3 regions of the Lysinibacillus sp. NPDC097214 genome follow, and region 3 is predicted to be linked to each of the others. Evidence: riboswitches for the same ligand, from Rfam matches in the RefSeq annotation. Region 3 holds a riboswitch; each other region holds the start of a gene.

Region 1 (3,284 bases), on a different contig from region 3:
AACGGATGTAGAAATTATAAAAGGAATTGCCACTACCAGTGTTAAGAAGCAGGAGAATCAATACGCTGTTACATTAGCAAACGGTAAAATGATTGAAGCGAATCATGTTGTACTGGCACTACCAAATGAGGCGGTACAAAGTTTATTGCAGGATGAATCTTTGAACGGCTATTTTGAACAATTCAATACTGCATCCGCCATTACGATTTACTTAGGATTTGATGTACCTGATAATAGATTACCCGCGGATGGAACGGGCTATATTGTGTCACATAATTCGGATGTTATTTGTAATGCAGCAACGTGGACAAGTCGCAAGTGGAAACACACTTCAGCAGAAGGAAAATTACTTGTACGACTTTTTTATAAGAGCATTAATCCTAAGTATGAGAGATTGCGTTTGATGTCAGATGAAGAGTTAGCAGCTGTTGCTCTAGAGGATGTAAGAAAAAGCTTGGGGATTGAGGAAACACCAACTATTGTTGACGTGACAAAATGGATCGACCAGATGCCAAAGTATGATTTGGCACATCGTGAAGCGTTGCAAGGTCTCTTACAAGAGCTTGAGAAAAACTATCCGAACTTATCAATAGCGGGGTGCTCTTATTTCGGAGTAGGCATAGGTGCGTGTATTCAAAATGGTAAAAAAATTGGTGAGGAGCTTGTTGAAAAACTATCGTAATTGTTTGAATTGATAAAATCAATTATGCCTCGGCATAATTGCGTCTGGAATCGGCTTTGTACTTAGGCTTGCACGAGGGCCGACACGATGTCGGTCATTTCGGTAATGCCACAAGGACGTGGCGTTTTTACCGATGCAGGTCAGTTAGCCGTTATCGCATGGATGCGATGATTTTAGGCTAACATCCTTTAAGAAACTCCTTTCCGATTTTGTGACATCCGCCGGAGGCTTTGGGCCAACAGATGTCTTTTGCGCGAAAGCGTAGTGCTAACGCAGCGTCAGCAACGTGTTTTGTCTGTGCGAAAGCGAAGCGTCAGCAACAGCATGATGTTGGTCACTCAGTCGTTGCCACAGGACGTGGCGCTCTAAGACTGAGTTCCTCTATTTCAGCGGGTGTTTGGACACACGCTGAAAAGTAACTTAAATTCGCATTCATCTCACCACCTATAGAGGTGAGAGACTTTTGAACCTGTCGCTACGCTTTCGGTACATAAAACATTGCTGAAAGAAGTTAAAATATAATGTTTTTCGTAAAAATTATCCTCTGTTCTGTGAAATAGTCTTGACTCAATCGTTCGTAAACGATATGATTCTTTTAATTATTTAAAAAATTCATACTACATTCTTATCAAGAGAAGCTGAGGGACTGGCCCTATGAAGCTTCAGCAACCAACTTATTGTCAGGTGCTAAATCCAGAAGACCATTGTGTCGAAGATGAGAAGGAAAAACAATTACGAAACGTTAAAGCCTTCTTTTTATGTAAAAGAAGGCTTTTTTATTTTTTTATAAATAATGGAAGAGAGGCTAGTTTTATGGGATTGCTTGAAAGGTTAAAAACACATGTTCTTACTGCAGATGGTGCAATTGGTACAGTTTTATACGGCTATGGTTTGGAGTATTGCCATGAGGAAATGAATATACAAAAACCTGAATTAATTGAAAAGATTCATAGAGAATACATAGCAGCTGGTGCTGATGTTATTCAAACGAACACTTACGGAGCTAATGCCATAAAATTAGCCCGCTACGGATTAGAATCTCGTGTGCAGCAGTTTAATGAGGCCGCTATAACAATTGCAAAACGAGCAGCAGCAGATGGTGGACAGTTTGTCTTAGGTACTATTGGGGGAATCCGTGGTATTCGAAAAAGTGATGCAACGTTAGAGGAAATTTTAGCAACAGTTGATGAGCAGGCAACGGTTTTACTTGCAGGAAATCCAGATGGCCTTTTACTTGAAACATATTATGATTTTGAAGAGCTAACAGCGACTTTAACGATGCTACGAGCTAAAACTAAATTACCGATTATTGCTCAAGTTTCTATGCATGAACCAGGAATTTTGCAAAATGGAATGAGCTTAAATAACGCCCTACATGAGCTTGAAGCGCTAGGTGCTGATATTGTAGGTGTTAACTGTCGTTTAGGGCCTCACCATACTATACAAGCATTTGAAGGTGTAGAGCTTCCTAAGAAGGCATTTATGTCAGCGTATCCGAACGCCTCTCTTCTTGATTTGGAGGATGGCCGTGTCGTTTATGAGTCAGAGGCAGATTATTTCGGTCGAGCAGCAGTAGAGCTTCGCGATCAAGGGGTACGTTTAATTGGTGGGTGCTGTGGTACGACACCAAAGCATATTGCTGCAGCGAAAAAGTACTTAGAGGAGCTATCTCCGGTCGAGGAAAAGTATGCAAAGCCAGAAAAAGTCGAAGTTGTACGTGAGGCAGAGCCACCAAATTATGAGCCATTACATGTAAAAGTAAAACGTGAGCGCTCAGTTATAGTGGAGTTAGATACACCAAGACATTTAGAAATCGAAGGTTTTATTGCAGGTGCAAAAAAAATATATGAGGCGGGCGCAGATGTAGTCATGATGGCAGATAATTCACTTGCTTCTCCAAGGATTAGTAATGTCGCAATGGGTGCCTTACTGAAAGAAACGCACGGAGTACGACCGTTAACTCATATAACATGCCGAGATCGTAATTTAATTGGTCTTCAATCACATTTAATGGGATTAAATGCACTAGGGATTCACGATATTCTAGCAGTGACTGGAGATCCGACAAAGGTAGGCGATTTCCCAGGGGCCACAAGCGTTTATGACGTATCTTCAATGGAGCTAATTCAATTGATAAAACAGTTAAATGAAGGTGTATCGTTCTCAGGGAAACCACTTCGTAAAAAGGCAAATTTCTCTGTAGCGGCTGCCTTTAATCCTAATGTACGTGTACTGGATCGTGCTGTGTCTAGATTAGAAAAGAAAATTGAACATGGAGCAGATTATTTTATTTCACAGCCCGTTTATTCAAAGGAAAAAATCGTGGAAATTTACGAGGCGACAAAGCATTTAGAAGCACCAATTTATATAGGTATTATGCCAGTAACGAGCTATAAAAGTGCGGAGTTTTTACATCATGAAGTGCCAGGCATCAAACTATCGGAGGATGCGTTAGCACGTATGAAAGCTTGTGGCGATGATAAGGAACGCGCAACACTAGAAGGGATTGCAATTGCCAAGGAATTAGTAGAAGTAGCAGCGGAATATTTCAATGGTATTTACCTCATCACACCATTTTTACGCTATGACATGACACTAGAAC
Region 2 (3,284 bases), on a different contig from region 3:
TGCATTCATTGGGGCGGGTAGCCTTGTACCTCCAGGCAAAGTCATTCCTCCAAATAGCTTAGCATTAGGGCGTCCCGCAAAAGTTGTAAGAGAATTAAACGATGAAGATAAAGAAGATATGGAACGCATCATACGTGAATATGTAGAAAAAGGTCAATACTATAAATCTCTTCAACCAAAAAATAAATAGTTATTTCAACTAAATCAAAGCAGCTCCTCGTTTGCTTGGACAACCGAGCCATACACGATTATGATAAGGAGCTTATTTTTTTCGCTGAAAGAAGTTAAAAACAACGAAAGGGGCATTAGCATGTTGAGCCCCTTTCTGTAATAGTATATTAAAATATTTTTTCAGCTACTTTATTACTTTAGCTGAATAGTTTATAAACCTGCTTTTTCTTGTAATGCGTCAGCTTTGTCTGTTTGTTCCCAAGGTACATTTAAGTCTGTACGACCGAAGTGACCATATGCTGCAGTTTGCTTATAAATTGGGCGACGTAGGTCAAGCATTTTAATAATCCCCGCTGGGCGTAGGTCAAATAGCTCACGTACCCATTTTACAATTTCACTTTCTGTAACTTTTCCTGTCCCGAAAGTATCAACTGCAATAGATACGGGTTGAGCAACACCAATCGCATAAGCTAGTTGTACTTCAGCGCGATCTGCTAAACCAGCTGCTACGATATTTTTCGCCACATAGCGTGCTGCATATGCCGCTGAACGGTCTACCTTAGTTGCATCCTTACCAGAGAAAGCACCTCCACCATGACGTGCATAGCCACCGTATGTATCAACGATGATTTTACGTCCAGTTAGACCAGCGTCTCCTTTTGGACCACCAATTACGAATCGGCCAGTTGGGTTAATGAAATATTTAGTCTCAGCATCTAATAATTCACTTGGAACAACTGGGGCAATAACGAATTCTTTTAAGTCTGCTTGAATTTGCTCAAGTGTAGCTTCTTCGTCATGCTGTGTAGAAATGACAATCGTATCAACACGCACTGGTACATTGTTTTCATCATACTCAATTGTTACTTGTGTTTTTCCGTCTGGACGTAAATATGCTAGTTCACCAGATTTGCGTACTTCCGTTAAACGACGAGCCAATTTATGCGCTAAACTAATTGGTAATGGCATAAGCTCTGGTGTTTCGTTACATGCATAACCGAACATTAAACCTTGGTCACCTGCGCCAATTGCTTCAATGTCAGCGTCAGTCATAGAGCCTTCACGCGCCTCTAAGGCTTGGTCAACACCTTGAGCAATATCAGGTGATTGCTCACCAATAGCAACAAGTACTGCTAGGTTTTCTGCATCAAAACCATATTTCCCACGTGTATAACCGATTTCTGCTACAGTATCACGAACGATACCTTTAATGTCTACATAAGTAGAAGTAGTAATTTCTCCTGCTACTAATACTAAGCCAGTTGTTACTGTTGTTTCACACGCTACACGTGCGTTTGGATCTTCTGTTAAAATGGCATCTAAAATGGCATCCGAGATTTGATCACAAATTTTGTCTGGATGTCCTTCTGTTACACTCTCTGATGTAAACAATCGACGGTTTGTCATTTGATTTTCCTCCTATTACTTTTACAAATAATATTTGCGAATTAATACGGTACTCATTACCCATGTCAAGCCCGCTCCTATAGATTGAACTCTAAAGCCGTTGTTGTAGCTGTTGCTGTCGTTTCACTTTCGCACAAAAAACAACTGTTGCTGTCGTTTCACTTTCACACAAAAAACAACTACTGCTTTTAACACGAGGTTTTCGAAAGATCCGTCATTATAATAAGGAAAGGACTATATACTTACCTTTACATTCGTTTTTAACAATAAAAAAATCCTTTTCTCACGCTTACTTAACATGAGGAAAGGAATAATGACTTCGTAACCTTTCACTCTTATCGTTCAAGGGGTTTCCCCTTGCATCAGATTGGCACCAGCGCATGTCGTGAAATAGTTCATGCAGGTTGCCGGGTTTCATAGGGCCTGACCCTCCACCAGCTCGGGATAAGAGTATCCGTTCAATATCTCATAATACGTAAAAGGTCGAACGTTGTCAAATTTTTTTCACTTCTTTCAGCGAGTGTCCCAACACCCACTGAAATAGAGGAACTCAGACTAAGTACACCACGACCTGTGGCATTACCGAAATGACCGACATCGTGTCGGCCCTCGTGTTGTTGTTGCTGTCGCACAGATAAAACCGTGTTGCTGTCGCTTCGCTTACGCGCAAAAAACATCTGCTGGCCTAAGCACAAAGCCGACTCCGAATCCAACTATGCCGAGGTACAATTGATTGTATTCATATAAGATAGTATGGAATTATAATGAAACTTTTTTGGATTATGCTGTAAATTTAAACAAAATAATCCCTACTCTCCACCTCACATCATGTGTTAACATATGTGTATCCCTTTACAGCACATTTTGTAGCGAAAGCAAAGCGTCAGCTACAGAACATGTGGTGGATGAATATGATTGTAGCCCCTATTCAATCGAAGACAAGCTCCAACGAATAAAAAACAAGCTAAAACTTCACATCCTGTGCGAACCTCATGTTAGCCAAAAGCTTCTAAACACAATTTTGCTGTGTCGAAAGTGATTGTCTGATCACTTATTATAAATAGGGTAAAAAGCATTATTAAAACGAATTAATTTACTTTTTGTCGTTTTCTTGAAAAGTAATAAAATCTGAAAAATAATTTCTTAATTAGTATAGATTATTAAACCAATTGTGTTATACTATTTTTGAAATTAAGAAAATCTCCCTCAGACTCAAGGGAATACTATAAAAAAGGATGGTATTTAATCGATGAATTCAGTAGAAATTGCAAACGAACTGAAGGAATTATTAAGCGGCAGTAACATTAATGTTCAACTTTCAGTACCACAATTAGCTGAAAAAGCTACTTCTCGTGGTGAAGCTATGTTAACAGTAGATGGCGCAGTTCGTGCAGAAACTGGCAAATACACTGGTCGTTCACCTAAAGATAAATATACGGTAGAAGAAGAGAGTACAAAAGATAAAATTGACTGGGGAAAAGTTAACCGACCAATTTCTTCTGAAGTGTTCGATAACTTATATGTAAAAGTAGTAAAATATTTAAAAGAACGTGACGAATTATTCGTATTCAAAGGCTTTGCTGGTGCTGACAAAGATTCTCAATTAAGCATCCAAGTAATCAATGAATATGCTTGGCACAATCTGTTCGCTCATCAATTATTTATCCGTCCAACTAAAGAAGAATTAGCTTCTCATGTTGCTGACT
Region 3 (3,284 bases):
CCGGTTCATGGCATTACATTGTATGTGGATGAAAATATTGCATCCGTTGACCAGCATCGCATTACTCAATATACGAGGAAAGCTTCTACGCCCCATTGGTTTATTCTATCTGTAGATGGTCAAGAGATGATTTATGGTCACTCACCGTCCAATCAAGAAACGGCTTTTATTACAAATGACCCTGTGCACATCTATTTATTAGAGGATTATATATGGCATGACGTGCTTGTCAATCGACTGTTAAAGCGCGATAATTCGGATCTTGGGGAATGGATTACTAAAGAACGTAAAGCCTTTTTTGTAGAGTGAAAACATAAAAAAGAATCTACAAGCCATCATGTACATTACAGATGGCGAGCAGATTCTTATTTTTTGTTAAATAGTAATTTTTATCTTAATAAAATACTTTATCAACATTGTATTTAGCGCGGAATGAATTGATTGCGTATGTTTCGTAAATTTCACGTTCCATAGGATCTTCCACTTCATACACTTCAATTTTGAAAATTTCATCACGATGATTTTTCATCGGTGAAACATTGTCCTCAAAATGCTTTTTAATACGTTGACGAATTTTACGTGCTTTACCGACAAATAATAGCTCGTTCTCTTCATTGTAGAATAAGAAAATGCCGCCATTTTCACGTGTGATTTTATGGAAATCAATAAAACCATGGTACGGCGTGATTGGTACATCACCTGGCTTTAAATCTTGTTCGCGTTGGCGAATTACTAAATCTGGTTTTGGAAAATCAATTTTAATCAAACTATTCACGTTCCTCTCTGTTACTAAAGGTATATGTTAACATAAGTACAGCATGTTTACCATCAAATTTAACTTTTTTCAGCAGTAGTCTCTCACCTCTATAGATGATGAGATGAATGCGGTTTTAAGTCACTTTCCAGCGGGTGTCCAAACATCAGCTGAAATAGAGGAACTCAGTCTAAGAACGCCACGTCCTGTGGCAACGACTGAGTGACCAACATCACGTTGGCCCAAAGCCTCCGGCGGATGTCACGGAATCGGAAAGGAGTTCTTAGGATGTTAGCCTAAAATCATCGCATCCATGCGATAACGGCTAACTGACCTGCATCGGTAAAAACGCCACGTCCTGTGGCATTACCGAAATGACCGACATCGTGTCGGCCCTCGTGCAGGCCTAAGCACAAAGCCGATTCCGGACGCAATTATGCCGAGGCATAATTGATTTGATTGATGTAAACTTAGTTTGCTTCAATATTAGTGTTAAACAAATTACATCATGACATGCATGGTTAATAACAAAATATTCTATGTATTATTGATATTCTTAATTGTTCATGTTACAATTCTTTTTAATTAAATAATCTTATCAAGAGAAGTAGAGGGATTTGGCCCGATGACGCTTCAGCAACCTCTAACAAAAGTTAGAAAGGTGCTAATTCCAGCAAAGGATAATGTCCTTTGAGAGATAAGAGTGAACGTGGTAAATCCTTCTCATTCTATCTCAAATGGAATGAGGGGGATTTTTTAATTTTATCGAAAAAGAAGACTTAATGAGCTTTGCGCAGGGCCTGTGAATGGAGACTAAGGCCAAATTGATTTTAACTAGAGAGGGGAAAGCAAGATGCCAATTAATATTCCAAAAAACTTACCAGCTGGAGAACATTTACGTGAGGAAAAAATCTTCGTTATGGAAGAGGACAGAGCGAAAACGCAACAAATTCGTCCATTAAATATATTAATTTTCAACTTAATGCCGGAAAAAGAAAAAACAGAGCTGCAATTACTACGTTTATTAGGTAATACCCCGTTACAAGTGAATATTACATTTTTAAATACTGCTACTCATGAATCGAAAAATGTTAGTAAATCACATTTACAATTATTTTATACGACTTTCAATCAAATTCGCCATCGTCGCTATGATGGCATGATTATTACGGGTGCACCAGTAGAAAAAATGGCGTTTGAAGAAGTGAACTACTGGCAGGAAATTTCAGAAATTATGGATTGGTCCAAAACAAACGTAACATCGGTCCTTCATATATGTTGGGGAGCACAGGCAGCATTATACCATCATTACGGTATTGGTAAAATTGGGCTTTCTGCTAAATGCTCAGGTGTATATTCTCATGTCATTACGGATTTAACAGTGGATTTAGTAAGGGGCTTTAGTGATTTGTTTACGGCACCACATTCACGTTATACATCTGTATCTATTGACGAAGTACGCAACCATCCTGATTTACGATTACTATCTTATTCAGAAGATGCTGGTGTTTTCATTGTGCAATCTAAGGACAACAAAAATATTATGATTACCGGTCACCTTGAATATGATGCGACAACTTTAGCGGATGAATATAGTCGTGATGTTGCGAAAGGAATAGATATTGAGGTACCCGTGAATTACTTCCCAAATGATGATCCAGGAAATGAACCGATTAATACGTGGCGTGCCCATACACATTTATTATTCTCGAATTGGCTGAACTACTATGTTTACCAAGAAACACCATATGAATGGGATTTTGTTGATCAGATTGAATATCATATTTAATGCTATAAATGGTGACCTTGATCATTTCAGGTCATCATTTTTTTTGCCATTATGCTGTTAATTTTCTGATGAATCTTTATTTTTATCACTGTTTGGCGTATTTCCGGTATCGCTATCATTCTGTGTAGTATTGCCGGCATCGTTTTCACTTTTACTTTGAGTAGTATTTTCGCCATTACTACTATTTGTACTTTCAGAAGCGTTTTCGTTATTGCTACTACTTGTATTTTGAGAAGCATTACCGGCATTGTTGTTACTTGAACTTTGAGAAGCGTTTTCGTTATTGCTACTACTTGAACTTTGAGAAGAATTACCGCCATTGTTGTTACTTTCACATTGAGCAGAATTTTCGTTATTGCTACTACTCGCACTTTTAGAAGTATTACCGTCATTGCTGTTACTTGAACTTTGAGCAGAATTTTCGTTATTGCTATTACTTGTACTTTGAGAAGAATTACCGCCATTGCTGTTACTTGAACTTTGAGAAGCGTTTTCGTTATTGCTACTACTTGTACTTTGAGAAGCATTACCGCCATTACTGTTACAATCACTTTGGGTAGAATTATCGTTATTGCTATTATTTGCACTTTGAACAGAATCATCGTTATTGCTATTACATGTACTTTGAGCAGAACTTTCTCCATTGTTGTTACTTGTACTTTGAGAAGAATCTCCACCATTGCTACTACTAGCATTCTGAGCAGAATTATCGTTATTATTACTACTGTCATTTTGTGTAGT

The links. Region 3 has a riboswitch for S-adenosylmethionine ahead of metA (homoserine O-acetyltransferase MetA). Riboswitches for the same ligand answer to the same signal wherever they lie in the genome.
Region 1: linked by a shared signal. The riboswitch ahead of ACQKMI_RS22510 (bifunctional homocysteine S-methyltransferase/methylenetetrahydrofolate reductase) and the one ahead of metA (homoserine O-acetyltransferase MetA) in region 3 are both predicted to bind S-adenosylmethionine.
Region 2: linked by a shared signal. The riboswitch ahead of metK (methionine adenosyltransferase) and the one ahead of metA (homoserine O-acetyltransferase MetA) in region 3 are both predicted to bind S-adenosylmethionine.

What each region holds. Positions count from the first base shown of each region.
Region 1 is NZ_JBNNSS010000015.1:29,522-32,805, reverse strand. Features, by position in the region: gene ACQKMI_RS22520 (protoporphyrinogen oxidase) at 1-682, shown strand, start outside; gene ACQKMI_RS22515 (hypothetical protein) at 913-1,101, shown strand; SAM riboswitch class I at 1,305-1,404, shown strand; gene ACQKMI_RS22510 (bifunctional homocysteine S-methyltransferase/methylenetetrahydrofolate reductase) at 1,496-3,284, shown strand, end outside.
Region 2 is NZ_JBNNSS010000001.1:782,665-785,948, forward strand. Features, by position in the region: gene ACQKMI_RS03685 (gamma carbonic anhydrase family protein) at 1-190, shown strand, start outside; gene metK (methionine adenosyltransferase) at 382-1,578, opposite strand; SAM riboswitch class I at 1,911-2,029, opposite strand; gene ACQKMI_RS03695 (hypothetical protein) at 2,037-2,255, opposite strand; gene pckA (phosphoenolpyruvate carboxykinase (ATP)) at 2,828-3,284, shown strand, end outside.
Region 3 is NZ_JBNNSS010000004.1:396,928-400,211, reverse strand. Features, by position in the region: gene ACQKMI_RS11965 (TrmB family transcriptional regulator) at 1-309, shown strand, start outside; gene ACQKMI_RS11960 (nucleotide excision repair endonuclease) at 395-766, opposite strand; SAM riboswitch class I at 1,347-1,458, shown strand; gene metA (homoserine O-acetyltransferase MetA) at 1,608-2,543, shown strand; gene ACQKMI_RS11950 (endospore germination permease) at 2,601-3,284, opposite strand, start outside.